DNA from 2 places in the Methylotenera versatilis 79 genome. Region 2 is predicted to be linked to the other one. Evidence: predicted binding sites of a transcription regulator. Region 2 holds the regulator's gene; the other holds the start of a gene.

Region 1 (15,973 bases), 490 kb from region 2:
CCACAAAAATAAGCTCAATTTCACTAATTTTTTGCGCAATCAGGCTAAATGCTTCCAATATCAAATCACCGCCTTTAATAGAGTCAAATCTTCCAACAAATAAAATGTATGGCTTTTTATTTTTGCTATATTGCCACTGTTTATTAATACCCACCTCAAGAACCGGATTTGGAATCACTTTGGCATTTGGCAAATCCAAGCCATAGTATTGTCTGGTTTTTTTTAAAACATCTAGGCTTGGTGAGGTTATACCATGCGCATTTTTTATTGCCTGCCCTTCGTAAAAAACCCTTAACTTAAAATCCCATCGATCTTGATCTTGCAAGATTGGCCCCATTAAAAACCATGGTCCGTGTAATCGCGTGACGATTGGGACTTTTGTCAATTTCAGCAAAAAACTAACTGTCCCAAATGACTCTTCCATCTCAAGAATATCTAAAGGATAAGATATTCTTTTTAGTGCCATACTAATTTTTTTAGCATTAACATACACAGATCGTCGATATTGGATTGATCTTGCATAAGAGAATGTCAACTGATTCAAAAATTTATCTGCTATTTTTTGTAAAACGTTTTTTTTATTTAAAAATTTTGATAAATTAATTAATTTATCTTCTATCTCTGCCCCTATAAGAGGGGACGCTAAAATAATGGGCTTTACTGTATTGTCAAACCCATACAAAATATTATGTACATAAGTCACAATTCCATTATGAAATTTAGATAACGGCCAACCGGGTGTTATACAAGCTATTTTTAGAGGGGTTTTTTTATCGGTATTTTGATTTCGCATTAGTATTCCCATTCATATAGGTTTGTTTTTTTAAAGATTCTGCCTGACCCAATAAAGCGCCTGCCAAGAGCAAATGCATTGTCGTCATACCAGCATTTGGTACAGAGTCAATCACGCAAATCGCCAATATAATCGCTAAGCTTGCAAAATAAACCTTATCTTTAGGATTATTAATATTGTCTATATTTCTTAGCGCATAAAGTAGCGTTATGAAAAATAGTGCGTAGCTAAAAATAAAACCCACTGCACCATTGTTGCCAAGTTCAATAACCCATTTTCCATCGGTTACACTAATGTCACGGCCATATTTGTTGTAAACACGCGCACGACCCCATCCGCTCCAGCCAAAAAATGGTTTTTGTAACGCGCGTTCTAATAAAATATTTTCATTTTGAAATCGAAAATCTAAAGATTGTGCACGTTCAGCACTGTATTGCTGAATATTCTCAACAATGGCTCGGTCTGGGAAAATTTCAAAGGTTTTTGTTATAGGATAAATCATCACAATGGCGACCAAGATTAAAGACCACTTAATTTGTTTGCGCGGAAGAAAATTAAATATTAAAAACATCGCCAATAATGCATAAAATAAAGCGGACCAGGTTTTGCTCAATATTAAAATAATCATTAAATAAATAATGACTTGAGATGCGGGAAAAATGGCAATGCGCACTTTATTTTTTCGTAAAGCTAATGCGGCAATGATAGCGGTCGCTATCCAAAAAGCCAGTCCTAATCCATGCCCAAAAAATACTGTTGGTCGGTATCCTTCACCTCTCATTTGCTGAAGAAAATCTATTGCAGAGTAGCCATATATCCAAAGTTGGAAATTTGGCGATAATCTCATCTCGCCCAGCATAGGTATTGAATAAAATAGAGCAAAGATGACGAGTAACTTAAATATCCATTCGTTATCTTTGACGTCATTTAAAAAAGCTCTGCCCAGAAAAAAAGGCATGAAAGCTAATAGGGTTCTTATTATTTCAGACAGCGCATCGTAATAGGTTAACCCTGGCAAATAAAGGCTACCATAAAAAATGGGATCAGAATTTAAGGTCGCTGATATCACTATTACCGCCAAGTATCCAATAATGATTTTAGTTGGCATCCCTGGTGGGAAAAGCTTGAATCGCTTGCCAGTGAAAAACAAAATAACCGCCAACGTTAATGACGTAAGACTACTTCTATCAATTGGCGGAACTAGCGGCAAATCGAATGAAAAAGCATTTGGTAACAAAAGCAAGGCTAAAGTGGTGGCTATAAAAATAGCCCGCTTAGGCTTGTAGCGAGAAACCATCCATATGACGACTAAAGGCCAGCTGTAAAAGACTAAGTTAGCAAAAATATTGGGCACAAATAAACCTTAACGTAAAATAATATCAATATTTACACTATCTATGAATGATGCATTATTAGGCACTAATTCAAATGGAGCAAAGCAAGCACAGCCTCACCCAAATAGTAACCTAGTGGAATCACAGCTAACATCCTTAATTCTTTTATTAAAGAAAAAACGTTATTTTTTGCAAGTGTCCAATAAATAATAGGTAAAGCCAATAGCGGATTTAAAGTAATCACCCAAATAGCGCCATACATACCAAATAATTTAAAAAATAATGGTAGTCCGATGAACAAACCAGCAGTTCGTACCATCATGACCCACATATTGACCTTGGTGATAGATAGCGCAGATAGGCACTCTACTGATACAGATGATAGCGAATATCCAACTACAGAAAATGCCAATATTTGTAGCATCCAACCCGCTTCTGCATAACGTGGATCATATAGGGCTTGGATAATAAATGGTGCCAGTGCGATTAATAGCCCAACACACAAAAAGGTAGCACCATCTAGATAAATACGAATCTTGTAATAGCGTTCTTTTAATAAAGTCCTGTCTTCATGCACTACAGAAGACAAAAATGGAAAGATGATTTTAGCAGCGAGAGAGTGTGTGATAGAGGTTGGCACGCTAGCTAACATCAACGCAATGCTATAAATACCCAAATCTGTCGCTGTAACCGTGCCTGCCAAAAATATTTTATCGCCTTGTAAAAACAAATAGGTCAGCATGGATGAAATAACAATCCATCGACCAAAATGAAAGACTTCTTTCACGATAGCTTTATCCCATACCAGCTGATGTCGGTATGGAAAGGCGTAGTAGCTGAGTAAAGTACCCATTAATGTTGACACAATGCCTGAAAAAGCTAGTGCCCATATAGACGGATAAATAAGCACCCAAGCCACCATAAAAACGGCACCTAGCACTTGAGAGATAAAATCAATACCTTCAAGCTTGCCAACTTGCATTTCACGACTCATGACTGCAGATGCCATGGTTTTATAGGCACCAATAATAGAAGTGACACCAGTCACTAATATCAGTAGTGGTAAACGAGGGTCTGCATATACACCACTAAATAAATTAGGCCAATACCGCTCACCGATCATCAGGCCAATTGCAAATAGGGTAATTACCGCAAACGTTAACCAACCTCTAACAACTTGTAGCGTCCAAACCACATTCAACATATGTTTGTTAGTTGGATCTTTGTGGCGAACAATAAAAGCCCACAATCCCAAATCTGAAAACATGCTGATGCCCATGGTGACTACATATACCACCGCCATTACGCCAAACATTTCAGGCGCAAGCAATCGAGTAATAATTAAATTAGAACCTAATCGGAGTAATTGACTTAGTCCAAATATCAACATGACCCAAAAACCGGCCTTAACAAATCTCTTCTTTTTATCAGTCATTAGAACACTTGAGTTTTTGCATTATTAATTGATGTCTCTAAATATAGATATTTTAAAATTTAAGCCTATTTTGGTAATCATTATATTTTAGTATTGATTGATTTTGATAGTTAAGGCACTTCTACAAAACGCATCCTTGCTTGTATTGTTGCCGTGCGGCGGTTTAAATAGCGCGTACTACGATGGTCGTCATAAAAACGTGGATTGGGAATCATCGCGGCTAATTTGGCAGATTGGGTTTGGCCTAAGCCACTTGCACTGGTTTTAAAGTAATGTTTAGCGGCAGCTTCTGCACCAAAAACGCCATTTCCCCATTCAATCACATTTAGATAGATTTCTAAAATGCGGCGTTTGGTGAGCATTTTTTCTAGCATTAAAGTGATGACCGCTTCTTCCGCTTTGCGCCAAGGCGTTCGTCCGCTGGATAAAAATAAGTTTTTTGCCAACTGTTGACTAATGGTTGAGCCACCACCAACAATTTTGCCTTTTTTCAGATTTTTTTCGTAAGCTTTTTCAATGCCTTCCCAATCGAATCCTTCATGATTAGTGAATTTAGCATCTTCACTGGCAATCACAGCACGTTTAAGATGATTGGAAATTTTGGCGTAATCAACCCATTTGTGTTGAAGTGTGGCATCTGGTTTGGTTTGTTGAATAATTTCCAGCCGGTCTTGCATAAACGCAGTCGAGGTTGGATTAAACTTAATCCACCAGCAGATGTGCAAAAAAATCCACAATTGATATAAAACCAGCCATGCAAAAAATAAAAATATGAGTCGTTTTAAAATGCCACCAAAACCCAATGGGCGAGCATTTTTTTTACTGTTAAACAACCAGCGCAGCACTTACAAGACTCTCATCATCTCAATAACCGGCTTAGTGTCTGGCCTTACGTCACGCCAAATGAAAAATGCTTCTGCGGCTTGCTCAACCAACATGCCCAAACCATCCGCCACTTGTGCACCATTCGCGCGTGCTTGCGCCATAAACGGTGTTTCGCGACCATACATCATGTCGTAAGCCAAGCAATCTTTAGCGAAAATAGTATTGGAAATAGGAAGCACTGTGTCGGTTAACCCAGTTGAAGTAGCATTAATAATAATATCGAAAGGGGGTTTTAAACTGGCGAATGTACTGGTCGTTAATTGTTCCAAGTGTCGAACCTGCTTATTCCGCATATGCTGTGCTTTCTCAATAGTACGATTCGCAATCACTAAGTGATTCAGTTCGCAATCTAGCAAAGGTTGTAACACACCTTCCGCAGCGCCGCCTGCTCCCAACAACAATACGCGCTTATTATGTAAAACATGCCTTAAATGATGCGTGATATCACGCACCAAACCTGCGCCATCGGTATTATCTCCAGATAATTGACCTTTTTTAAAGGTTAAGGTATTCACTGCGCCAGCAGCTTGAGCACGTACCGTTAAATTGTCGCAAAGATTAAACGCTTCAAACTTAAATGGCACAGTCACATTCGCGCCTTTAAAACCTCGCGCAATCAAATCCTTGATCGTTGATTCAAAACCATCCAGCGGCGCAAAAATGCGTTCATAGCTGATATTTTGGTCTGTTTGCTTTGCAAATGCCGTATGAATAAGCGGTGATTTACTATGCTCAATCGGGTTGCCCACGACCGCATAACGTTCAATACCTTGCGCAGGCTCAGCGTATTTATCACTCATACTTTAAGTTAATCTTTTTGTAATTATTCAATTGAATTGATGATGAATGATTAAAAACCGTCTAGTTATTCCAAGGCAAATTTGCCTGTTTCCAACCGTTAATCAAAGTGCGCTGTTTTTGTGCGTTAGCTTCACCCTCAAAGCCTTCCGCCATATTGAATGCGTGACTATAGCCTAATTGTTGCGCTAATACGGCTGCATTATGGCTTCTGCCGCCAGTACGGCACATAAATATAATGGTTTTATTAGGCGCAACTTTCGCTTGCAACTGCGCACCAAACTCTGCGTTTGCAATCATGCCCGGATAAAACGCCCATTCAATGTGCGTTGCATCGGGCACTCGACCTACTAAATCCAACTCAGCTTGCGTACGCACATCTACTAATATTGCATTATCTTGTTGCAATAAAATATAAGCTTCTTGTGGGGTTAACTCACCTGCATAGGGCAATTTTTTTTCAACTGCGCGTTTTTTTGCTTGATTTAAAACTTCCTCAATACTTTGCATAACGATCCCTAACATTCATTCATTTTAATAATCCATATTGCAATAAATTATAGCGCGAAAAACCGAGCAATTCTGTGCGAAGTGCATTGCACCAAAATAGTGCGGTTTTAGTTTAAATGCGCGCTATTTGTGCATGTGGTTTTGGGTTTATTTGCTAAGTGAATGCCATAAAGCCATTTATTGCTATTTTTTGCTGGCACACTTCCTGCTAAAATAACTCGTTAAAAGTTAATGCGAAAATAGTTAAGCATTTTGCATCATACAATTTACGCAATTAATCACCACTCGTTACACATTATTTATATCTGTTATTAAACTTTATGTCTGTATTAAAACTTAGGAGAGAGCAATGTCAGTTGCAAATGTAATGAAAATGGTAAAAGAAAACGACATCAAATTTGTCGATTTTCGTTTTACCGATACTCGCGGTAAAGAACAACACGTTACAGTGCCTGTTTCAGCTTTCGATGAATCAAAATTTACCGAAGGTCATGCATTTGACGGTTCTTCAATCGCGGGTTGGAAAGGTATTCAAGCTTCTGACATGCAATTAATGCCTGATGCATCAACGGCAAATATCGATCCATTCATGGACGAACCAACATTGATTTTAACTTGCGACGTTGTTGATCCAACTGACGGTAAAGGTTATGACCGTGATCCACGCTCACTAGCAAAACGCGCTGAAGCTTATTTAAAATCAAGCGGTTTAGGCGATACTGCTTACTTTGGTCCTGAGCCAGAATTCTTCATTTTTGACTCTATCAATTGGTCAGTCGATATGCACGGTAGCTCAGTAAAAATCAATTCAGAAGAGGCCGCATGGTCATCTAGCGAAAAATTTGAAGGCGGCAACACTGGCCACCGTCCAGCGGTTAAAGGCGGTTACTTCCCAGTTCCACCAGTCGATTCATTGCAAGATGTACGTTCTGCAATGTGCTTAACTTTAGAAGCGATGGGCGTGCCTGTTGAAGTGCATCACCATGAAGTAGCAACTGCTGGCCAATGTGAGATCGGTACTAAATTCGCGACATTGACACAACGTGCTGACTGGACTCAAATCCTAAAATACGTGGTGCTAAATACAGCACATGCCTACGGAAAAACAGCCACATTTATGCCGAAACCAATGTTTGGCGACAATGGTAGCGGTATGCACGTACACCAATCTGTATGGAAAGATGGCAAAAACCTGTTCGCAGGCGACGGCTATGCAGGTTTAAGTGACTTTGCTTTGTACTATATTGGCGGCATTATCAAACATGCGCGCGCATTAAACGCGATTACTAACCCAGGCACCAACTCTTACAAACGCTTAGTGCCACATTACGAAGCGCCAGTAAAATTAGCTTACTCTGCTAAAAACCGTTCTGCTGCGATTCGTATTCCATTTGTGCATTCTGATAAAGCACGCCGTGTTGAAGCGCGTTTCCCCGACCCAATCGCTAACCCATACTTGGCATTCTCTGCATTGTTAATGGCTGGTTTAGATGGCGTGCAAAACAAGATTCACCCAGGCGAGCCAGCAACTAAAGACTTGTACCATCTTCCACCAGAAGAAGATGCACTAATCCCAACAGTTTGTTCATCACTTGAGCAAGCGTTAGAATACTTGGATAAAGACCGTGAGTTCTTAACACGCGGCGGTGTATTCTCTGAAGATTGGATTGATGCTTACATTGCATTAAAAATGGAAGAAGTCACTAAGTTACGTCAAACACCACATCCAGTCGAGTTTGGTTTGTACTACAGCTGTTAATCAAGTATGTGTGCTAGTTTTTAGCATGCGCTAATTGGGCATGCACTAACTAAGTGCAGTCGAGTAAAGCACGGTTTAATAAAGGGCAACTTAGGTTGCCCTTTATTATTTTTGCAAAAAAATTCAACAAAAAAGTACAGTCAACCATAATCATCAAGACTTCGTTGCTAACAGTAACAGTCTCATCTAAACTATTGCTATGAATAAACAATTATCATTTTTAAGCTTGATTATCATCGCGCTAATCGCACCGGTTTTAGCGAATGCAGAAATTTATAAACAAGTGGATTCTGAAGGACGCGTCACCTATTCAAACGTCAAACTCAAAGGCGCTAAAAAGTTAAATTTAGAACCTGCAGATACCAATTTTGGCGGTGACAACAGCGCTTCCACACGTGAAGCAACACGCTCCCCGCAAGCCAAAACAGCGACACCAGCAAGCTTTCCTAAAGTAGATGCAGGTACACAAAATCAGCGCGACAGTAAGCGCAAAGACATTTTACAATCGGAACTGGAAGCTGAAAAACAAGCACTAGCACAAGCGAAACAAGCCTATATCGAAGGTGAATCTAAGCCCGAAGTTTACAAAGGCGCCAATGGAAAAACTTTCCGTAATGTTGCAAAGTTTGATGAAAAAATGAAAAGCCTACAAGCCGACATCGATGTACATCAGCGTAATATCGAGTTACTTAACAAAGAAATTAGCGCAAATTAATGTCGTTAATTAATCTTTTGTGCAACGCATAAAGCTGGCTTAGCTCTTGCTTATATACAAGCAATTATTTAATTGCTGTAGTATTTAAGTCATGGTTCAAAACATTCCCTCAGGATTTTCAGGTTTAGAGCATCTCGCTACTGCGGTGATATTGCTGAATCAATCACATCAAGTAGTTTATGCAAACCCCAGTACTGAAATTTTATTTGCCTTAAGCGCAACGCAAATATCAGGTAGCCATATTTCAGAAGTGTTTTTAAACTGCGAGATTTTGCAACTCGCCATTGATAACGCAGTTAGGAATGACAGCCCATTTCGTGAGCATGAATTCGCTATCACAACCGTGCGCCAGCAATCGTTTGCCGTCACTTGCACAGTGACGCCAGTTGAAATGAGTAAGGCAACTTTGTTACTAGAATTTCAACAAATGGATCAGCAATTACGCATCGCACGTGAAGAACGCATGCTGATTCAGCAACAAGCCAACTCTGAATTATTGCGCAATTTAGCGCATGAGATTCGTAACCCGCTCGGTGGCCTGCGTGGCGCTGCACAACTGTTAGAACATGAATTGCCTAACCCCAGTTTGCGCGAATATACGCAAGTCATCATTAAAGAAGCAGACAGATTACAAAGCTTGATGGATAGATTGCTGGTGCCACATCGCGTGCCGAAATATGAGCCAACCAATATCCATGAAGTGCTAGAACGCGTACGTAGTTTATTGTTGGCAGAATCACCTAATAACATCAAAGTGCGGCGCGATTACGATACTAGCTTGCCCGATTTAATCGGCGATCGCGAAAAGCTAATCCAAACAGTATTAAATATTGCGCGAAATGCGGTACAAGCCATGCAATCCAATGGCGCGGTGAATGCTGAAATTATATTTAAAACGCGTGCAGAACGCCAAGTGACGTTAGCTAAAAAACGTTATCGTGTCGCTATTAAGTTACAAATTATTGATAATGGACCGGGTATTCCAGCCGATATTAAAGATAAGATTTTTTATCCGCTAGTAACTGGACGCGAAGGTGGAAGCGGCTTGGGGCTTGCCTTAGCGCAAACTTTTGTCACGCAACATCACGGTATGATTGATTGTGAAAGCCAACCAGGTAAAACCTGTTTTACGATATTGTTACCAGTTGAATCAACGTCCATTAAATCTGCGAATATCTTGCAGTAATAGATGATTAAAAAAAGCTTAATCCATACAATTGATAGAAATAAATTGGTGTGATTAAGTTGTTAATGCAATAAAGTTAACTGAAAAAGTTAACCAATTTAATGAGAAAAATATGAAACCAATTTGGATTTTAGACGATGATAAATCGATACGCTGGGTGTTCGAAAAAGCGTTAGCACGTACGGATTTAGAGTTCAGAACTTTTTCTTCTGTCGCCGAAGCGCTTAATGCACTCAACCGCGAACAACCACAAGTTGTGGTCAGTGATATTCGCATGCCAAACGGTTCTGGCTTAGATTTTTTAAGTGAAATTAAACAGCGTTACCCTGAAATTCCAGTCATCATCATGACCGCTTATTCTGATTTAGAGAGCGCAGTTGCCGCTTTCCAAGGTGGCGCATTTGAATATTTAGCTAAGCCTTTCGATGTCGACCAAGCCATTGACGTGATTAAACGCGCGGTTGAAGAAAGTATGCGCCAAGCGGTTGAAGCAGTTGCTTTAGAAGAAACACCTGAAATCATCGGCCAAGCGCCCGCCATGCAAGAAGTTTTTCGCGCAATTGGCAGGTTAAGTCGCTCGCACGCGACTGTGCTAATTAACGGCGAATCGGGCAGTGGTAAAGAGTTAGTTGCCAGCGCTTTGCACAAACACAGCCCACGAGCAGAAAAACCATTTATCGCGATTAATACGGCAGCGATACCAAAAGATTTATTAGAGTCTGAATTATTTGGCCACGAACGTGGCGCATTTACAGGCGCGGCTGCCGCACGACGTGGACGTTTTGAACAAGCAGATAACGGGACTTTGTTTCTAGATGAAATCGGCGATATGCCAGCCGATTTACAAACTCGCCTATTGCGCGTGTTAAGTGACGGGCAATTTTACCGAGTAGGTGGTCACCAACCGATCAAAGTCAATGTGCGCGTCATTGCCGCAACCCACCAAGATTTAGAAGAGCGCGTTAAATTAGGCTTGTTCCGCGAAGATTTATTTCACCGCTTAAATGTGATTCGTTTACGCTTGCCGCCATTGCGCGAACGCCGTGAAGACATACCGCATTTAACCAAACACTTTTTAGCGCAAAGCGCCATTCAATTAGGTGTAGAACCCAAACAACTTTCCGCCGCTGCACTGCGCTATTTAACCGCAGTAAATTGGAGCGGTAACGTGCGTCAATTGGAAAACGTTTGCCATTGGTTAACCGTCATGGCGCCTGGCCAAAGCGTGGATGTGGTGGATTTACCGCCAGAGTTAAAAGAAGACACCAGCAAAACTATCAGCGCGAGTTCGTGGCAAGAAGCTTTAGCGCAAGAAGTTTCTGACGCATTGAACCGTGGCGAACAAAATGTATTAGAAGCACGCACCAAGGATTTTGAACGCGTGATGATTGTTAAGGCACTGCAACATACGGATGGTCGTCGTATTGAGGCGGCTAATCAGTTAGGAATGGGCAGAAATACGTTGACGCGGAAGATTCAGGAATTGGATATTAAAGAGTAAGTTTAGTTGCAGAACATCTATAACACTGCTTAATTACGTAGATTGAAGCGCTTGTGTTTTAACTGTTCTGCAACGTTGGTCAAGTTGATGAGCTATTCGCTTAATTAACTTATCGTCCAAAGGATTTCCATAGACTCTACCTAAAACACTATTTGGATTTTTACCATTTAATACAATCATTCCTGCGCCAGAGCTTCTTTCAATAAACCAACCTGGCAAAACGAGTACAGGCTTCACTTGTACATCCTCACCTACAGCACTACTTAACCAAGTTTGCAGGGACTTTGCTTGACGACTTGCTTGGTCTAAAGGTTTAGTTTCTGACCATCCCGGAAAGTCCAATTTATATCCGTCATATATTACGCGATGATCAGCTTTACCATCTTTTTGCTTGAGTTTTGATCTACCTTTAGTTTCTATGGCAAACACGCCTGCTACTCCAACTAATACATGATCAATATTGTAATTTTCAGCGGGCACATCATGAAATACCCAATAGCCATCCCGCATCATACTATTTAATTCTTGACCTACTGCCAATTCTGCATCGTATCCTAATGACAACTTTGCTTTTATGGTGACTAATTTGATGAGTTTATAAATAATAAAAACGATTGAAAATAACGAAATTACAAAATAAAAAACATTAGCAAATAATGAAAGATTTTTAAGAGAGCTAAAGCTAATGTAAAGTGCATAAAGCATCAACGGAAGTATGGTCACTAGAGATAAGTATGTTGAAATATCTAAATTTACATCTTCTATCCTATGCCTTAAAGACTCACCCGGACTACGTAATAAATTGTTATTGATTGGGTTTCTACGTTTCGACTGCAATCTTTTTTTATAAAAAACCACTCCATAAACAGTAATAAACAATGGCCCAAGCGCGATGATTAGAATTATCAAGACCGCTTGAAGCTGCATTGAAATCAATTGTCATCACCCAAACTCGCCAATAAATCAGCCTGATGTTCCGCAGACAATGCGCCAATTAGTTCATCCATATCACCTTCGGTAATCGCGTCAATTTTATACAAGGTTAAGTTGATGCGATGATCAGTGATGCGGCCTTGCGGGTAGTTGTAGGTGCGAATGCGCTCACTTCTATCACCAGAGCCAATTAAGCTTTTACGCTCACTGGCGATTGCACTATTTTGTGCATCCACTTGTTTAGATTTAATGCGTGCCGCAAGTACGGCCATGGCTTGTGCTTTATTGGCATGTTGGCTTCGGCCTTCTTGGCATTCCACTACAATACCAGTTGGATTGTGCGTGATGCGCACGGCAGAATCGGTTTTATTAATATGTTGCCCGCCCGCGCCTGAAGCTCTGTAAGTATCAATGCGAATATCCGCAGGATTAATCACCACGTCATTAATTTCGTCAGCTTCTGGCAGCACAGCCACCGTACAAGCAGACGTATGAATGCGGCCTTGCGTTTCAGTATCTGGCACACGTTGCACACGGTGGCCGCCAGACTCAAACTTGAGTTTAGAATACGCACCGTAACCTTCGATTTTGGCGATGATTTCTTTGTAGCCGCCCATTTCACCTTCATTGGCAGACATGATCTCAACGCGCCATTTTTGCCGTTCTGCGTATCGTGAATACATGCGATACAAATCACCAGCAAACAAGCCGGATTCATCGCCGCCTGTGCCTGCACGTATTTCTAAGAATATATTCTTGTCGTCATTGGGGTCTTTTGGCAGCAACAGTTTTTGCAATTCCAATTCAACTGACTCCAGCGTCACTTTGCCTGCATCAATCTCTTCCTGAGCAAATTCTTTCATGTCTGGGTCGCTTAACATTTTTTGCGCTTCAGCAATATCTGCTTCTGCCTGCTCAAACGTATGATATTGCTCAACAATCGGCGTAATTTCCGCATGTTCTTGCGTGAGCTTTCTGTACGCATCCATATTATTGGTTACGCCTTCGCTACTCATTAGACGATTAATCTCTTCTAAACGCTCGCTTAAAGTCGCGAGCTTTCTAATCATGCTGGGTTTCATTCAGTGCTTCTTTTAATGTTTAATTTGGTAAAGCTGGCGGACAATCTGTTCTATTCTTGCGTGTTCATCGCCGTGGGTTTGATTAAGCAGGTGGCTAGGCGCGTGTAAAAATTTATTGGTTAAAGCATTGCTTAACGCCTCTAAAACGATAGCTGGATTTTCGCCCTTTTGAATCAGCTTAAGTGCTTTTTCAAACTCATTTTTGCGCACTGCTTCGGCTTGGTCGCGCAAAGCTTTAATGGTGGGAATCGCATCACGTTTTTTAAACCATTGCATAAAGCCTTCAACGCGCGCTGCCACAATCATTTCCGCATTAATCGCTGCTTCCTGACGGTTTTCCATACCATCCGCAACCACTTGTGCCAGATCATCCACCGTGTATAAAAACACATCGTCTAATTGTGCGACTTCTGGCTCAATATCACGTGGAACGGCTAAATCCACCATAAATATAGGGCGATGACGGCGTGTTTTAATCGCGCGCTCTACCATGCCCAAACCGACAATCGGCAATTGACTGGCGGTGCTGGTAATCACAATATCAAATTCGGAAAAACGTTCTGGCAAATCATTTAACAGAATCGCATGACCGCCGATTTTATTCGCCAATTGCAAACCACGCTCAATCGTGCGATTCGCAATAGTCATAGACTTTGGTTTTTGCGCAGCAAAATGGTCTGCGCACAACTCAATCATCTCGCCCGCGCCGATAAATAATATTTTCTGCTGGCTAATATCGCCAAAAATGCGCTGCGCTAATTTAATCGCTGCTGCTGCCATTGAAATGGAACTGCCACCGATATCCGTATTGGTGCGTACTTCTTTAGCGACTTCAAACGTGCGTTGGAACAATTTATGTAAAAGCGTTCCCAATGTTCCCGCATCTTGCGCGATTTTAACCGATTGCTTAAATTGCCCCAAAATTTGTGGCTCACCCAACACCATGCTATCTAAACCAGACGCTACGCGAAATGCATGTTTTACCGCTTCCTGATTACTTAGGGTGTAGGTATAAGGCTGAACATTATTGAAATCTAACCGGTGATAATTGGCTAACCAATTGACGATTGGTTCGGGCGTGTTGGTTTGCACATAGATTTCTGTGCGATTACAAGTAGACAAAATCGCCGCTTCAGTCACGTTCTGCGCGGTTAAATCGCTAAGCGCATGGCGCAAAATATCCGGATTAAACGCGACATGTTCACGAATAGAAATTGGGGCAGTGGTGTGGTTAACACCAATTGTATAAAGCTGCATATTGCTATTTTACCAACTCATTCAACATATTAGTAAGATTAACGAACATTTAAGCAAAGCCAATTCTATTACTGAATTTAAGAGTTGGTGAAATTACCGTCCATAATTTTGAAGTATCAGCTTACGTTAAGCAAGTTATCTTAAAAATTGCGCATTTCTTAAAAGTACAAAATGGCGTTAAAATAACGCTTTAGCCATTAATTTAGATGACTTGTTAGGAAATTATAGCCATGAGTAAAACTTTTAGAATCGCCCCAAGTATTTTATCCGCTAACTTTGCCAAGCTTGGTCAAGAAATTGACGATGTGATTACATCCGGCACAGACTTTGTGCATTTTGATGTAATGGATAATCACTACGTGCCAAATTTAACGATTGGGCCGTTGGTTTGCGAAGCGATTCGTGAAACAGCCGCGCGCGTTGGCGGTGTGATTGACGTGCATTTAATGGTTGAGCCAGTGGATCGCATCATTCCTGATTTTGCAAAAGCAGGCGCGAATATCATTACCTTTCACCCAGAAGCGTCTAAACATATCGACCGCTCACTAGCGATGATTCGCGATTTAGGCTGTAAGGCTGGTTTGGTATTTAATCCAGCAACACCGCTGGATTATTTAGACCATGTGCTAGATAAAGTCGATATGGTTTTGTTAATGTCAGTTAACCCTGGTTTTGGCGGTCAAAAATTCATTCCAGAAACGTTAAATAAATTACGTTTAGCGCGCGCAAAATTAGATGCTTACACGGCGCAATCAGGTCGTGAAATCTGGCTAGAAGTGGATGGTGGAGTTAACGCTCAAAATATCGCAGAAATCGCACGCGCAGGCGCTGATACGTTTGTTGCTGGTTCTGCTATTTTCAGCAAACCATTAGATTCCGACAAAAATCGTTACAACACTATCGTAGGCGAAATGCGCGCGGCTTTAGCGACGGTTTAATTAATTGTAGAGTTTCAGGATTTGCAAAAAACAGCTAGTAAAAAAATCTCTGTCAAAAAATTTAAGGTCAAACTAGTAATGTTTGACCTTGACGGGACGCTAATCGATACCGCACCACAGATTGCAGAAGCCATGAATTTAACATTGGCTGATTTGGGTTTAAACAAACTGCCGGATAGCCAAATTACTGGTTATATTGGTGACGGTACGACAGCGTTGATTAAACGTTGTCTAAGTGGCGATTTAGACAGTGAGCCAGATGCAAGATTATTTGAGCAAGCGCAAATGGCTTATTTTGCGCATTATGCTAACAATGTCAGCGAAAGCTTGCCTTATAAAAATGTAATGGCCAATTTGCAAGCGGTTAAGGATGAAGGTTTTAAAATGGCTTGCGTGACCAATAAGCCAGAAAAATTCACGTTGCCTTTATTGCAAAGCAGTGGATTATTGGATTTTTTTGAACTGGTGGTTTCTGGCGATAGTTTGCCAAAAAAGAAGCCAGACCCTATGCAATTACAGTATATTTGTGCAAAATTAGGTGTATTGAAATCGCAAGCGATATTAGTAGGCGATTCAAACACAGATATTGCCGCTGCGCGTGCGGCAGGTTGTGGGATTATTACCGTGCCGTACGGCTATAATCAGGGCAAACCGATTGATGCAAATACGGTAGATGCAATTATTAACGATTTAAACGAGTTAACCACAATTTTAACGCATTAATTTATATGACTTTTTTAAACAATCATTTTGACTATTGGCGCCTTTATTGGCGAAGCGAATAGATTGGCGAAACGCGAGATTAAAACCGAGCTTCCGCCACCATTCGCCACATAACGACATTGCG
Region 2 (15,973 bases):
TTGACCACTGCATTCATATGGCCGACTTGGCTCCAGGCACGGCCCAATTTTTCGCTGTGATCTTCTAGTTTAAGCGCAAAATTTTCCCACGTTGGCGTTTCTGTACTAGTAGCTAATTGCTCAACCAACGCACGACCTTCAGCAATCAAACTATCCACCGCAGGGCTGATATGCTCTGGTTTGACTTCATTGAATTTGGGTAAACCAGCGACATATAACAATGGATTTGACACGGGGACTTCCTTTACTTTTTAGCCTGAATTCTAAAATGAAGATTGATTCTAGTTAATCAATCTTAAACATAATGGGTAACGATACGTTTCACCCTTACTGGTAGAGATGGCGGCGATAATGCAAAAAACAATATTAAACAACCAAACAAGTGGAATCAGAATAAATCCGATTAATATCCACACCAAAATGCCTGCAACAAATTGCGCAGCTAGCATGGTGATTTGAAAATTCAACGCTTCTTTGGCTTGATCGCTCAAATAGGCGCTGTCATCTTTTTTTAAAAACCAGACGATTAGTGATGGAATAAATGAAAAAACTGTACCGCCTAAATGCGTGATGGTGGCGATATTTTTTTCATCATTTGTAGGTGTTAAGTCGCTCGACACAATAATCTCTGTTGGCATATTGATTCCTTTTTAACATTAATGCAGATTAAAACTGGCAACCTTAAGTTCAATTTTTTCAATATCGGTATGGTTTAACACTTTGCGTGCGTGCACATTTAGCACAGATACTTCACTGTGCAGTATCTGTTGTTTAACACTCAAAATATTACTCGGGTGCATAGAAAATTGCCGCAAACCCATGCCAATTAACAACTGCGTTAATTTAGCATCGCCGGCCATTTCACCACACACTGATACCGATTTACCCAGTTTCTCACCCGCTTTAATCGTCATTGAAATCAGCTTTAACACCGCGGGATGCAGCGCATTGTAAAGATGCGCGACTGCATCATCGGTACGATCAATCGCCAGCGTGTATTGAATCAAATCATTGGTGCCAATCGACATAAAATCTAACTCTTTAGCAAACGCCTCGGCATTTAGGGCTGCCGCTGGCACTTCGATCATGCCACCTAGTGCAATATTTTCATCAAAAGGAATATTTTGTTTGCGCAGACTGATTTTTGCGCGCTCTAGCAACAGTTTGGTTTGACGCAATTCCGATAGCGTAGACAACATCGGAATCAATATTTTGATATGCCCGTAATGCGATGCACGCAAAAGCGCGCGCAATTGCGTATGAAAAATTTGCGGCTCGCTTAAACATAGCCGCACCGCACGTAAACCTAAAGCTGGGTTCGCGCAATTGCTCACTGTATCGGGATTCATTTGTTTATCGGCGCCTAAATCCAGCGTGCGAATAGTGACGGGCATGCCTTTCATGGCTTCTGCCACTTGCTTGTAAGCCAAAAACTGCTCTTCTTCATCTGGCATTTCACGCTTGTTCATAAACAAAAATTCGGTACGATACAAACCAATGCCAGTCGCGCCTGATGCTTTTACCGCAACCACATCTTCTGGCACTTCGATATTCGCGTGCAAATCAATCGCCGTGCCGCAAATCGTCACGGCTTTGGTTGATTTAATGCGCTGTAATTTTTGTTGTTCCAGCTCCCACTGGTCTTGACGCAGCCTGTATTCGGCCAGAATTTCTTTGCTTGGGTTAACAATCACCACACCCAAACTGCCATCGACAATAATCAATTCATTATCATTGATTAAATCGCGGGCACGCTGCAAAGCCACAATAGACGGGATATTTAAACTGCGCGCTAAAATTGCCGTGTGCGATGTCACGCCGCCAACATCGGTTATAAACGCAGCAAAATGGTGCTGTTTAAACTGAATCGCATCTGCTGGCGAAATATCATGCGCGACCAAAATGGTGGCATTTTCTTGCTGTTTAACAGTCTGCTGTTTGGTCGACGCTTGATTGGAAGTTTGACTAGGCGTTTGATTAGGATGCCCTAACAAAACCTTGATTACGCGCTCAACAACTTGCACCACATCTTGTTTGCGCTCACGCAGATATTCATCGTCTATGGCGTCAAATTGCTCAACAATGTCATCCATTTGCTGCTTAATCGCCCACTCGGCATTGCATTGTTCTTTGCGGATAATCTCTTTGGGAATCTCGGACAGAGATTTATCTGCCAGCATCATAAGATGTGTATTGATAAACGCACTGATTTCAGCTGGCGCGTTTTTGGATAATGATGCGCGAATGGTTTCTAACTCTTTTTTTACTGTTTCAATTGCTAGATTAAAACGGGCGATTTCATCGTCAATTAAATGCTTGGGTAATTGATAATGCACTACCTCAAGCAGTGCATTAGAAACCAAATGTGCACGACCGATGGCAATACCGCTGGATACACCAATGCCGTGAATGCTAAAACTGGATGGTTGATTTTCTTGATTACTCAAGGCTATTCGCCTTCGCCAAAATAATTGTTTATTAGCGCCTGCAAAGCCGCGATTGCTTCACTTTCATCCTTACCATCGGCTTCTAAAGTAATGACTGAGCCTTTTGACGCGGCTAGCATCATCACACCCATGATACTTTTGGCGTTGACGCGACGACCGGCTTTTTCTATCCAAATTTCACAGTTAAACTGGCTGGCAGTTTGCGTTAATTTACTGCTGGCGCGTGCATGCAAACCCAGTTTATTGATTATTTCTATTTCTTGTTTAATCATTTTTTGCTCTTAAGGTTTGAATACTCATATTTAACTACTTAAGCTAAATACTTAAGTTTAAATAATTGTATTAATAGTTAGATTGATTATTTTCGATTTGCTACATGATAATGTTCACAACTGATTTCGGTAAAACGCACCACTCCTTCGCGCCCGCCACTAATGGCTTTTTCCATGCATGTTTTAATGCTGGATTCACGATAGTTGAGTACACGCACTAACATTGGTAAATTAACGCCTGCAACGCCTTCAACCAGGTTGGGTGTTAGCAATTTAAGTACCATATTACATGGCGTCGCGCCATACATGTCCGACAGCACTAATACACCATCGCCAGTATTCAGCGATTTAACCAATTGCTGTGCTTGTGGCAATAACACGCTAGGGTCGTCATTGGTCGCAACCTCTAACGCCTCCAATTGCGGCGGCCGTTTGCCTAATACATGGCTAGCACAGTGAATCAGGCTTTCACCCAAATTACCATGCGCGATAATTAAAAGTCCAATCATGTTACTTTTTCCACTTTCTGACGCGTTAACTTAAGCGTTCATTAACCTAGTTTTAATCATATGCTTCTAATTATAATAGTGATTAATCAAGCTCACGATGCCGAGTAATCACTTGTTGTCTATGTGTCAAATTCGCGTGCTGTTTAAAATGTGCGCCCGCAAAATATAAGGCCAATTGCTCTACAAAATACACAGAACGATGCTGCCCGCCAGTGCAACCAATCGCCACCGTCAAATAGCTGCGATTATCTTGGTTAAAACTCGGCAACCACTTTTCTACATAATGCTGAATATCTGCCAGCATTTCAATGACTGCAGGCTGTTTTGCTAAAAATTCCTGTACAGGCAAATCTTTGCCTGTTAATGGTTTTAAAACTGCATCGTAATGTGGATTAGGTAAACTGCGCACATCAAACACAAAATCCGCATCCAACGGAATACCATTTTTAAAACCAAAAGAAGTAAATAGTAAAACTAAGCCGCGGCTACTCGGCTCATCCGTGCTGTTATCTTGCTTGAGCAGATCGCGTATATGGTTGCGTAATGCATTAGCACTTAAGTTGCTGGTATCGATATGATGACCAAGCTCTGCAACACCAGCTAGCAGTTCGCGTTCTTTGGCGATACTTTCGGCCAATGTCGTGCTTTCGTTACTTAACGGATGTTTACGACGCGTTTCTGAAAAACGTTTTACCAAAGTTTCGGCAGCGGACTCTAAAAACCACACTTGCACTTGATTGCCATCAGCCTTCAGGCTTTCAATCGCTTTGGGTAAAGCTTCTAATGCTGCACTGCGACTATCGATACTGATGGCGACTTTATTATGATGGATCGCATTAAGGTGCTGTGAAATATGGGGCAATAAAGTGGCGGGCAAATTATCGATGCAATAAAACCTGTTGTCTTCTAATGCGCGCAAGACAATACTTTTACCTGAGCCAGAAAGACCTGTCACAATAATAATCTGCATTACTTTGCCTGCTTAAGCTTTAATTTTGGGGCTGATTTAAGACTGGATTTTGGCTCAGCACTTTCAGTATCAGCGCTTTGACTGTTAATTCTTTTTAAATTGGCATTTTCTAAACTGGCTTTTTGCATCATTTGCTTTTGACGCTGACTAAACTGTTTCGTTGCATTGATGCCTCTTAATAACAACATGTGGTTGCGCACAGCAACTTCCAGCAATACCGCAATGTTGCGTCCCGCCGCAATCGGTATATTCACCTTTGGAATCTCTACTTCCAACACGCGCTCATGCTGCGTTTTGGCATTCAGTCTATCGAGCTTAAGTGGATTCAATGTATCCGCTAATTCCAACTGAATAATCAAATCCAGCGGCTTGGTTGGCTTCACTGCATTATCACCAAAAAGTGCACGAATATTAAGAATACCTAAACCACGTACTTCCAAAAAATCTTGTAATAACGATGGGCAACGACCCTCAATGCGTTCCGGTGATATTTTAAAAAAATCGACAATATCATCTGCTACCAAACGATGTCCGCGTGTAATAAGCTCTAGCGCTAACTCGCTTTTACCAATCGCAGCATCACCTTTAATTAGCACGCCAAAACCTTGTACTTCTATAAAAACGCCATGCAAACTGATGGTTTCTGCCATCGCAAGTTTTAAATAATGGCTTAATAAATCCATTAACTGCGGGCTTTGCATGGTGGAAGTGAATAATGGAATATGGTGAGTATTGGCTGCTGAAATTAATTCTTTCGGCGCTTTTTCACCATTTGCAACGACAACTGCGGCTAAATCGGTTGCGTATAAATTAGTAATAGCTTGCTGCATCGCAATAATGCTCAGACTATTTAGATAGTCCATTTCAGCGCAACCCAACACCTGCACACGGTTAGGATGTACGAAATTGAGATGGCCAATTAAAGCCAGAGAAGGCTTAGTGACTTTTTCGGAATTGAGTTGGTTATTGCCGCCATCAAGCCCTGCAATCCAGTGGAGTTTGAGCTTGAGGCGGGTTTCCTTGAAGAGTTCGGCTACGTTAATTTGAGCCATAGATTATTTAAGTTAGTTAAGAGTTGGATTTTCATCAATAGACGGATGTTGACCTATATCTTGATGTTTAACAGCACCATTCGCTTTATGATGACTGCCGTGTTTTTCTTTATGTTTGAGAACTTGGCGGTCTAGTTTGTCTGTCAACATATCAATCGCGCTATACATATTCTCATCGATGCACTCAGCGTGTAAATCATTGCCGGGTACGTGTAATGTAGCCTCTACTTTTTGAGCGAGCTTTTCTACACTCATGGTAACTTTAACGTCAATCACATGATCGAAGTGATTGCGAATTCTAACGAGTTTGCTCTGCACATATTCGCGCATTGCAGGTGTAATTTCTAAGTGATGCCCAGTTAATTGTAAATTCATGACTTGCTCCTTATTGAAATTGTTCTCCAAGTAAAGCTTGCCAATAAGTAGCACATCTTTACTCATCGAACAATTTAAGTGTACACCTTTGATTATTTTTTGCGAGGTGGTTTGAGCAGATTATTCAGTATTATTTGTAACGCTTTTGTAAAATTGCTTAAAGCGATTTGCGTAAATTCGCTGGCGGAATATTCAGCGATTCGCGATATTTTGCGATAGTCCGGCGCGCGACAATAATGCCTTGTTTCGCCAAAATATCGGTGATTTGATTATCTGACAATGGCTTTTTAGGCGTTTCTTCTGCGACCAATTGTTTAATCAGCGCACGAATCGCCGTGGCAGAAGCAGAGCCGCCAGCATCAGTTGCTACATGGCTCCCAAAGAAATATTTCAGTTCAAAAACACCGCGCGGAGTGAGCATATACTTATGCGTTGTTACGCGTGAAATAGTCGATTCATGCAACTCAAGCTCTTCTGCGATCTCACGCAAAACGAGTGGCCGCATGGCGATTTCACCATGCTCAAAAAAATTACGTTGGCGATCAACAATCGCTTGGCTAACGCGCAAAATAGTAGAGAAACGCTGCTGGATATTTTTAATCATCCATTTGGCTTCTTGCATTTGCGTTTGCAGATATTGATTCGAATTTTCGCGATTGCGCTTCAAAATGTCTGCGTACAATTGGTTAATACGTAGTTTAGGAATCACGCCATCATTTAACGTTGCAATCCAAATGCCTTTCACTTTTTTAACCAGCACTTCATGCTGAATAAAGTGATCGCGACTGAGTTGCGCAAAATCGCTACCTGGGCGCGGATTTTGCTGTTTGATTAAAGTTTGTGCGCCTTTTAAGGCGATATCATCGCAATTCAGCAATTTACGTAACTTAGCGAAATCCTTATTTGCCAATACCGCTAAATGTTGTTGAACAATGATTTTGGCAATGTTCAAAAAGTCAGTTTCTTTTGGCAGCACATTGAGCTGCAACAGTAGGCACTCTTGTAAATTGGTTGCCCCTAAACCTGGCGGATCCAAATGCTGAATCAGTTTTAGCGCAGTTTCTAGCTCTAGCAATTCAATTTCAAGCTCTTCTGGCAATAATTCTGCCATGTCAGCCAATGACTCTTCTAAATAACCATCTTCGTTGATGCTATCAATTAATAACAGCACCAGTGTCTGATCGCGATCAGATAAAGGCATTAACTTAAGCTGGCTTAATAAATGCTCGCGCAAACTAGCTGAGACGATTTCTTGTCGCGTGTAGTCGCCATCATCATCGTCACTATTATTCTGACGCCCGCCTTCATCCCAGTTACTCGCGCTGCCATATTCTTCGTAATTTTCATCAAAATCAGTTGCTGAAAAATCTTCTCCTGCACTGGATTCTTGCGGCGCATCAATCGATTCTGTGTTTTCTTGGGAGTTAGTCGTGCTGGTTTCTTGATAATCTAAACTATTAAAAGCATCTGGTTCATCAACATCGGCGGCTTGTTTGCCATCAGCATCCAAGTTGTCATTATCGTTATTTTTTTGCAATACACTATCGTCGAAACCTGCATCTGCCTCACCATCTTCGCCATCGACCAGCTCTAACAATGGATTCTCTTGCAAAATCACATCTAGCTCTTGATTTAGCTCAAGGCTCGATAATTGCAGCAAACGAATTGATTGCTGCAATTGCGGCGTTAACGCCAAATTTTGCGACATTCTAAGTTGTAGATTTTGCTTCATAAATACTTGAGGCTAGAGCCTGAAATCTTTCCCTAAATACACTTCCCGCACTGCTTCGTTATTTACAATTTCTGCAGGATGCCCAGACGCAAACACCGTACCGTCATTTACAATATAAGCGCGGTCGCAAATACCTAAAGTTTCGCGCACGTTATGGTCTGTAATCAATACACCAATATTTTTGCTGCTTAAAAAACGAATAATCTTTTGAATATCTAAAACCGCGATTGGGTCGATACCAGCAAAAGGTTCATCTAATAAAATAAAACTAGGATTGGTGGCTAAACAGCGCGCAATCTCAACCCGACGGCGCTCACCGCCAGACAAACTGATTGCCGAACTGTTGCGAATATGCGTGATATGCAACTCTTGCAATAAAGACTCCAGCTGCGTATTTTTTTCATCTTCAGTTAGATTTTGCAGCTCTAAAATAGCCAATATATTTTCGGTTACGGTTAACTTACGAAAAATAGATGGCTCTTGCGGCAAATAAGCCAAGCCCATGCGCGCACGGCTGTGAATCGGCATGCGACTTAAATCTTTGCCATTCAGCAAAATACGTCCCGCATCCAACATTACCAATCCGACAATCATGTAAAAGCTCGTTGTCTTACCCGCGCCATTTGGCCCAAGCAAACCCACCACTTCGCCACTATTGATTTGCAGCGAAATATCTTGCACCACTGTGCGTGTTTTATAAGACTTCCGTAGATGTTCTACAACGAGTTCGCTCATTTTTGATGTTTTATTTTATTAAGTGTTTTATTCGGTTAAGTTTGTATTAGTTTGATTGAGACTCAGGTTTGCTAGTCGCCTCAGACGTATTGCTAAACCTTAAAACCTTATCCACTCTGGGCGGCGGATTCGTGTTGATTTTCAATTCAGAGGATTTATCATTTGCCGGCTTATCATTTGGAATGGCGGCGGGTTTATTTTTCGGCTGAATAATCGCTTTAACGCGACCCGTAGATGAACCACTGCCTTCAGATTTCACGCCACCAATCACTTCTGCATATTCAGCGTTGGCGTCATAACTGATGTAATCGCCATGCACGATATCTTCGCCACGCTTTACCCATGCGCGCGTGTACAACTGCACTTTGTCCATACGGCCATCATATTCAATGCGCTGACCGCTGCCTTGTATATACTCATCTTTACCCTCACTTTTTTGCTTAAAAGTGGTTGGATTGCCAGTCGACGTACTGTGCTGAAAACCCTCTTTGTCTTCACGCACAATCAACTTATCTGCATGAATAATCAGTGTGCCCTGCGTTAAAATCACTTTTCCCGTATAGGTGCTGGTTTTTTTTGCGTCATTCACCGTAACGGTATCCGCTTCAAGCTCAATCGGTTTATCGCGATCTGCCGATTCTGCCATTGCGTGCAAGCTTGTGAACAAGCTTAAGCAAAAACCCATTATTAATGCGCCATTAAACTTATTGTTGAATAAGCTTATGCGAATAAAGTTAACCATTATTTCTCCGCGATTTCGTATTGAGTTGCTGCTTTTTTTGCTTCATTTTATTTGTAGTCTTTTTCACTTTACTTTTTTAGCACTTTTAGCACCAGTCAATTTCGCACTGGCCGATTTTTTAGGTGCTATCTTACTGGTTTTTGCTGGCTTTACTTTGACATTTTTTGGTGCAGTCACTTGTTTTGGCACAACAACTGGCGGCCGTTCATAATGTACTTTTACCCGATTCAGCAAAGTCACGGTTTGCTCTTTTTTATCGTAAATCATGCCAACTCCAGTAATCACGGTTTTTGGTGCTTGTGTAATCCTCACTGGCGCGTCGGTTTTTACTAAATCGTTTTTAGGAAAAATCAGTAGCTTTTCCGTTAACACTTGCATCTCGCCTTTGCCTTCAAACGCCTGGCGCACCACTTTAACATTATTAACCAATGTCACCTGCTCGCCATTGCTCGAAACATATCCATGCAAACCTTCAATTTGCGTATATGGCTTATCTAGCGTGTATTGCGTAAAACGCGGCCGCTGTAAGACCGTGCTGTCATCATCTGGATAATGCAGCATTTCTGTCGCAGCCAATATGTAACTCAATCTACCTGTCGCATCGGTTTGCGTGGTCACAAAATTATGCATGGTGTAATCGGGGTCATGTCGATTACTGCCATCAATTTTAGGGCCTTGCTGCTCTACCGTTTGGTTGATCCAAAACGTCAGCAAGGCCAGTAACACAGCCAACACCAACGGAAAAAATAATGCCGAACGTGTCAACATGCTATTGATTAACAATCACGATTAACATTAACTCAATACTTTAGCCATATTATTTAGCAAAAAATGGTGCCATCTGTGCGTCTAAAGTACCTTGTGCTTGCATGATCAACTCACATAACTCGCGCACCGCGCCACGTCCGCCGCCTCTTTGCGTGATGTAATGTGAACGACTCTTCACAGAGTCTGGCGCAGCAGGCACCGTCACTGCCAAACCACAGCGCAACATTGGCGGCACGTCGACGACATCATCGCCCATAAAGGCAGCTTCTTCAGCCGTAATATTCAGCTTGGCAATCAAGTCATTAAACGCGGCCAATTTATCTTCTACACCTTGATAAAAATGCGCAATGCCCGTGCTTTCTGAACGTTTTGTGACCACATCCGAAGTGCGTCCAGTTATAATCGCCATTTGCACGCCAGTTTTTTTAAGCAATTTCATACCCAAACCGTCATGTGAATGAAAGGTTTTATATTCTTGCCCGTCATCGCCAATGGTTAAACCGCCATCGGTCATCACGCCATCCACATCGAAAATCACTACTTTGATTTTTTTTGCGCGCGCTAAAACTTCTGGTGATACTTTAGTTGCAAATCCAGTAGAGGCAAATTCAGACAAGATAATTTCAGACATTAAACGACTTTCGCTTTCAATAAATCGTGCATATTAAATGCACCAACCAGTTTCCCTGCATCGTCAATCACTAGCAGACCATTAATCTTGTTTATTTCCATCATCTCAACCGCTTCTACCGCTAGTTGATTCACGTTAATCGTATTCGGGCTGGCATGCATCACATCCGTTATTTTTGCGCTATTGGCATGTGTGCCATTGGCAAAAGCACGGCGTAAATCACCATCGGTAAAAATACCAATAGGCTTATTTTCCGCATCAATCACCGCAGTTAAGCCCAGTCCTTTTTGTGTCATTTCAGTCAGCGCAACGGACAACATTGCTTCTTCAGCAACACTTGGAATAGCATCACCAACGCGCATCACATCTTTTACACGTGTCAGCAATTTGCGTCCAATACTGCCGCCAGGGTGCGAACGCGCAAAATCTTCAGCGGTAAAATCGCGACAATCTAGTACACAGACGGCTAAAGCATCACCCAACGCCAAGGCCGCTGTTGTACTGGCGGTTGGCGACAAACCCAATGGACAGGCCTCTTGAGACACTTCTGCACTTAAATGCACATCGGACTCTTTAGCCAAAGTTGAATTTGGCGCACCCGTAATACTGATTACTTTTGCGCCTAAACGTTTAATGGTGGGCAAAATATTTAATAACTCATCGCTTTCGCCAGAATTAGATAATGCAATCACCACATCGCCATCGGTAATCATACCGAGATCGCCATGGCTGGCTTCTGCAGGGTGCATAAAAAATGCTGGTGTGCCAGTGCTGGCAAGTGTGGCTGCAATTTTGCCGCCAATGTGTCCAGATTTACCCATACCGCTCACCACAACGCGACCTTTGCATTGTAAAATCAGCTTTACTGCTGCTTCAAAACTGTCATCTAAGCGATTCGCTAACAGCGTAATTTCATGCGCCTCAATAGCCAATACGCTACGCGCTAATTGCAAAGTAGCGTTCTGATTAGATGATTTTGGCGCGTGACCGCGATCGGATTGCAGTAATGTAGGTGACATAATCAGTTAGTATAAAAGGGAAAGCGCGACTAATAAAGTAAAATACCACTGTTTTTATGTAAAACAGTAAAAGTAGGCACAATTTTTGCCTAACTTAGTTAAAATAAATCTTACAAAAGTGCTTTAGTCTTTCTGACTTAACCACTTAAACTTAGCAATAAATTTTTTCAACTATAAAAAAGCAATTTAATAAAAACCTAAATGTTTGATTCCTTACCCAGCCTATTGTTATTACTTACCAGCTCGGTTTTAGCTGTTGCGCTTTTTCGCGCGCTACGTATGCCAGCCCTATTAGCATATTTTTTCGTTGGCGTGCTATTCGGCCCATACGCATTAAATTTACTACCTGATACGGAAAGTGGCCGCCATATAGCCGAGTTTGGGATTGTATTTTTGATGTTCAGCATTGGTTTAGAATTTAGCCTGCCGCAACTTTATGCTATGCGCAAAACCCTGTTTGGTTTAGGTGGCGCGCAAGTCATCATTACCATGGGTGTTGCGATGTTGGTGGGTTGGCTAGCGGGTTTAAGTCTGCCAACTGCGTTTGTGATTGGCGGCGCATTAACCATGTCATCTACCGCAATCGTGTCTAAAATCTTAATCGAGCGCGTCGATTTAAACTCACGTCATGGTCGTTTAAGTATCGGTATTTTACTGTTTCAAGATTTAGCCGTTATTCCTATCTTGGTGCTTATTCCAGCGCTTGGGGCGCAATCCGGTGATTTAGGCGCAACGTTAGGTTGGTCGTTCATTAAAACCGTTGTGTTGTTGTTTTTATTGTTTAAATTTGGCAAAACCATTGTCGGTTATTGGTTTAGCGTAGTTGCACGGCAACATTCGCGCGAATTATTTGTGATGAACGTATTAATGGTCACGTTATTGTTGGCTTTTGCCACAAAATTGGCCGGATTATCTTACGCACTGGGTGCTTTTATCGCTGGCATGTTGATTTCTGAAACACGCTATCGTTATCAAGTGGAGTCAGACATTGCGTCTTTCCGCGACATATTGCTCGGTCTGTTTTTTATCAGCGTCGGCATGCTATTAGATTTTCACCAACTATTTAACCACATCGGTTTAGTGCTGGCATTACTGGTTGGATTCGTTTTATTTAAAGGCATAGTCATTGCCGTGTTAAGCCGATTGTTTGGTTTTGAACTCGGCGTTGGCATTCGTACAGGTATCGTTTTAGCGCAAGCGGGTGAATTTAGTTTCGTGATTTTAGCCTTAGGCTTAGAGCAAAAATTAATCGGCGGCGATGAGCTACAAGTGGTATTAGCCGCCTCACTTTTATCCATGGTCGTCGCACCGTTTATCATTCAATACAACGGACGTATCGCGCGCAAGCTGGTTAAAAGCTACACCCGTAAAAGCGGGCAAGTGGTCGACGAGATTGGTAGCGTCGCCAAAAATCTGAGTGATCATGTGATTATTTGCGGCTACGGCCGTAGCGGGCAATATTTAGGCCGCTTCTTAAAAGAAGAAAGCATCCCATTTATCGCATTGGATATTGATCCCACTCGCGTACACGATGCTGCAGCTGCAGGACAACATGTAGTGTATGGCGATGCCAGTCGTCGCCTTGTGCTAGAAGCCGCAGGTGGCGAGCGTGCTAAAGCGCTCATTGTCAGCTATTCTGATATGCGCGCCTCGTTAAAAGTGCTGCACATTGTTAAAGAAAATTATCCCAATTTACCAGTTATAGTGCGCACTTATGACGACGCAGACATTGACGCATTTAGAGATGCCGGCGCCACTGAAGTTGTACCTGAAGTGCTAGAAGGCAGCTTAATGCTGGCTTCGCACGCACTGGTATTGCTGGGCATTCCATTAAACCGCGTGGTTAAGCGCATTCGCTTATTCCGTGAAGAACGCTACAAAATGTTTCAAGGATATTTCCACGGCATTTCAGATCTTTCCACTGAAATCACTGAGTCGCATCAAATTAGACTACATTCGGTTGAAGCAACTAAAGGGGCTTTTATGATCAATATGCCACTCAGGGACATAGAGTTACGTCGGTTTAATGTCGTGTTACAACACATTCGCCGCCCTAATATGCTGGAAGATATTTCACCACGACCCGACATTGTGATTGATACAGGCGATATATTAGTATTGTTGGGCAGCCCTGCCAACTTGAGTGGCGCCGAAAAATTCCTGTTAACAGGCCGTTAATGCACTCATATTAACCATGCAAATGCATCATAAAAACTTAACCAACAAATGACGGTTAAAGAAGTAATTGTTGTGGGCGGCGGCATTGTAGGCTGCTTAACTGCGTTAGAACTTATTGAGCGCGGTTGCGATGTCACATTAGTCGAACGCAATGTGGTTGCCAGCCAAACATCTGGTGAATCATCATGGGCAGGCGCTGGTATTTTGTTTCCATTATTGCCTTGGATGTACAAAGACACAGTCAATCAACTGGCCATTGAAGGCGCCGCAATTTATCCAAAATTATGTGAGCGCTTACTCACAAAAACGGGTATCGACCCGGAACATCTAGTCAGCGGCATGCAGATTTTAAATCCATCCAATATTGCTGAAGCAGTTGATTGGTGTGAGAAAAATTCGATTGCTTACCAACAAAATGCTGAAGGATTATTATTGCCTCATGTGGCGCAAGTACGCCCACCACAATTACTAAAAGCGCTACGCCAAGCATTATTGCAAAATGGCGTAACCTTATTGGAACGCACCGAATTACAACCGCTGAATCTTAAAGAGATAGATAATACTGAACTGAATACTTGGCAAACAAACGCTGGCGAAACACTAACTGCCGATCAATTTGTCGTTACATCTGGCGCGTGGAGTTTTGAACTGTTAAAAAATACTACGCAAAACCTAGACATTAAACCGATGCGTGGTCAGATTTTATTGTACGAACAAACTGCAGAAAAACTAGCGCACATTGTTTATGCAAATGGTTTTTACCTTGTACCCAGAAAAGATGGTTTATTACTGGCTGGTAGCACGCTGGAAGATGTTGGATTCGATAAAAATACGACAGAAATAGTAAAACAAGAACTGCAAACAAAAGCTGAAAGCATTTTGCCGAGTTTAAAAAACACCAATATATTGAAACATTGGAGCGGCTTGCGACCCGGCACGCCAGATAATTTACCTACAATTGCCGCGCATTCACATATTAAAAACTTGTTTTTAAATACCGGGCATTTTCGTTATGGTCTGACTATGGCGCCAGCCAGTGCGCGGCGAATTGTCGCGTTAATGTGTGACTAATCTTAATATTAGTTATTGACCGCAAACCGTACAGGCTGGATCTCGCGATAGTTTAATAGTGCGCCATTCCATACTCAGCGCATCTAATAATAATAATCTGCCCTGCAAATTTTCACCCAATCCCATCATTAGCTTCAAAGCTTCCGCCGCCTGAGTTGTGCCAATTATGCCCACAAGCGGCGCAAACACACCATTTTCAGCGCAGCGCATTTCAGCATCATTACCCACATCAGGATACAAACAATGATAACAAGGGCTGGCTGCATTTCTGAAATCAAAAACTGTAATTTGTCCTTCAAACCCAATCGCTGCACCTGAAACTAATGGTTTTTTTAACTTTAAACATACGCGATTAAGCGCATAACGCGTGGCAAAATTATCGCTACAGTCAATCACCACATCAACATCTTTTGCTAACTGTTCAAACTCAGATTCAGTTGATTTTTGTTGAATGGTTTGCACCAGAATATCGGGATTAATCGCATGAATTGTCTGTTCCGCAGAAACGGCTTTATTCACGCCAACGCTTTGCGTAGTGTGAATAATTTGCCGTTGCAAATTGGTTAAGTCTACCGTATCAAAATCGCAAATCGTCAACTTGCCTACGCCACTTGCCGCTAAATACAGCGCAACTGGCGAACCCAAACCACCCGCACCAACAATTAACGCGTGGCTATTCACCAATTTTTCTTGGCCTTCATAACCGATTTTGGGCAATAAAATGTGGCGGCTGTAACGTAAAAGTTGATTATCGTTCATGATTAATGTAACTGCCCAGCTTGTATCATTGCGTTATAAAGCACGTATGGTGAAATCCAAGTAACTAGATCATCAAACTCACCAGCCGTAGAGCCTTTTGCTGTTTGGGTGCGACTATAAAAAAGCGTGGTGGCATTTTTGTTGGCAACCTCATCTGCACCAATTTCACTATCTAGCAAGCCACCATTCGCTCCTGTTGAGTAGATCACTGCAACTGCATTATTAATAATAAGATTTGCTGGCGCACACTCTGCGGTTGCAATTTGGCCACATGACACCCTCAAATCAGGATTTAAAGCTGGCACATTAGCTGGCAGGGATGGATTTGTTCTAGATATACCAATATCCTGCATTTCGTTAAAACTAGTAAAGTCAGGGATGTTTCTAACGCCATACCCAGTTGGTAAGCCAGCTACTACGCCATTTGGATTATCTGCTAATGTAACAGCGTATCGTATTGGATTATTCCAGGCATCAACAGCAAAACCCTGAGAATTAACTGGCTGTATACCCAACGTAGCCGCAGGGAAAAATCCCTGCTGTACTGTGCACGCACCACTGGCATTGGGTGAAGCAATCCCGTTACTAGCCGCAGTCGCTGGGCAAGGCAAACGTCCATTTGCCTGCGCGAAACCTAATAAAGCCTGTTTTGCATTATCAAGTGTATTAATTGTTTGCGCCTGTGCCGCCTGCTCACGTTGCGCGCGCAGTGG

The links. Region 2 encodes sigma-54, which starts transcription at its own class of promoters, with help from an activator protein. Its sites were predicted from a motif close to TGGCACNNTTCCTGCT; they were not measured.
Region 1: glnA (type I glutamate--ammonia ligase) is a predicted target of sigma-54. The motif match lies at 5,950-5,965, and genes of this name have one in related genera.

The regions. Positions count from the first base shown of each region.
Region 1 covers NZ_ARVX01000001.1:1,136,760-1,152,732, reverse strand. Annotated here, with positions in the region: gene METVE_RS0105735 (glycosyltransferase family 4 protein) at 1-793, opposite strand, end outside; gene METVE_RS0105730 (hypothetical protein) at 771-2,147, opposite strand; gene METVE_RS0105720 (oligosaccharide flippase family protein) at 2,213-3,562, opposite strand; gene mtgA (monofunctional biosynthetic peptidoglycan transglycosylase) at 3,673-4,407, opposite strand; gene aroE (shikimate dehydrogenase) at 4,408-5,247, opposite strand; gene METVE_RS0105705 (rhodanese-like domain-containing protein) at 5,309-5,755, opposite strand; gene glnA (type I glutamate--ammonia ligase) at 6,105-7,514, shown strand; gene METVE_RS0105695 (DUF4124 domain-containing protein) at 7,714-8,229, shown strand; gene glnL (nitrogen regulation protein NR(II)) at 8,321-9,415, shown strand; gene ntrC (nitrogen regulation protein NR(I)) at 9,528-10,916, shown strand; gene METVE_RS0105680 (nuclease-related domain-containing protein) at 10,950-11,843, opposite strand; gene prfA (peptide chain release factor 1) at 11,849-12,931, opposite strand; gene hemA (glutamyl-tRNA reductase) at 12,944-14,188, opposite strand; gene rpe (ribulose-phosphate 3-epimerase) at 14,419-15,126, shown strand; gene METVE_RS0105660 (phosphoglycolate phosphatase) at 15,148-15,849, shown strand.
Region 2 covers NZ_ARVX01000001.1:643,966-659,938, forward strand. Annotated here, with positions in the region: gene METVE_RS0103355 (M3 family metallopeptidase) at 1-233, opposite strand, end outside; gene METVE_RS0103360 (DUF4870 domain-containing protein) at 282-638, opposite strand; gene ptsP (phosphoenolpyruvate--protein phosphotransferase) at 657-2,447, opposite strand; gene METVE_RS0103370 (HPr family phosphocarrier protein) at 2,450-2,719, opposite strand; gene METVE_RS0103375 (PTS sugar transporter subunit IIA) at 2,806-3,228, opposite strand; gene rapZ (RNase adapter RapZ) at 3,311-4,198, opposite strand; gene hprK (HPr(Ser) kinase/phosphatase) at 4,198-5,250, opposite strand; gene hpf (ribosome hibernation-promoting factor, HPF/YfiA family) at 5,263-5,625, opposite strand; gene METVE_RS0103395 (RNA polymerase factor sigma-54) at 5,783-7,357, opposite strand; gene lptB (LPS export ABC transporter ATP-binding protein) at 7,370-8,092, opposite strand; gene lptA (lipopolysaccharide transport periplasmic protein LptA) at 8,139-8,777, opposite strand; gene lptC (LPS export ABC transporter periplasmic protein LptC) at 8,898-9,602, opposite strand; gene METVE_RS0103415 (KdsC family phosphatase) at 9,652-10,233, opposite strand; gene METVE_RS0103420 (KpsF/GutQ family sugar-phosphate isomerase) at 10,233-11,252, opposite strand; gene METVE_RS0103425 (monovalent cation:proton antiporter family protein) at 11,454-13,430, shown strand; gene METVE_RS0103430 (NAD(P)/FAD-dependent oxidoreductase) at 13,479-14,501, shown strand; gene METVE_RS0103435 (HesA/MoeB/ThiF family protein) at 14,514-15,260, opposite strand; gene METVE_RS0103440 (type II secretion system protein) at 15,263-15,973, opposite strand, start outside.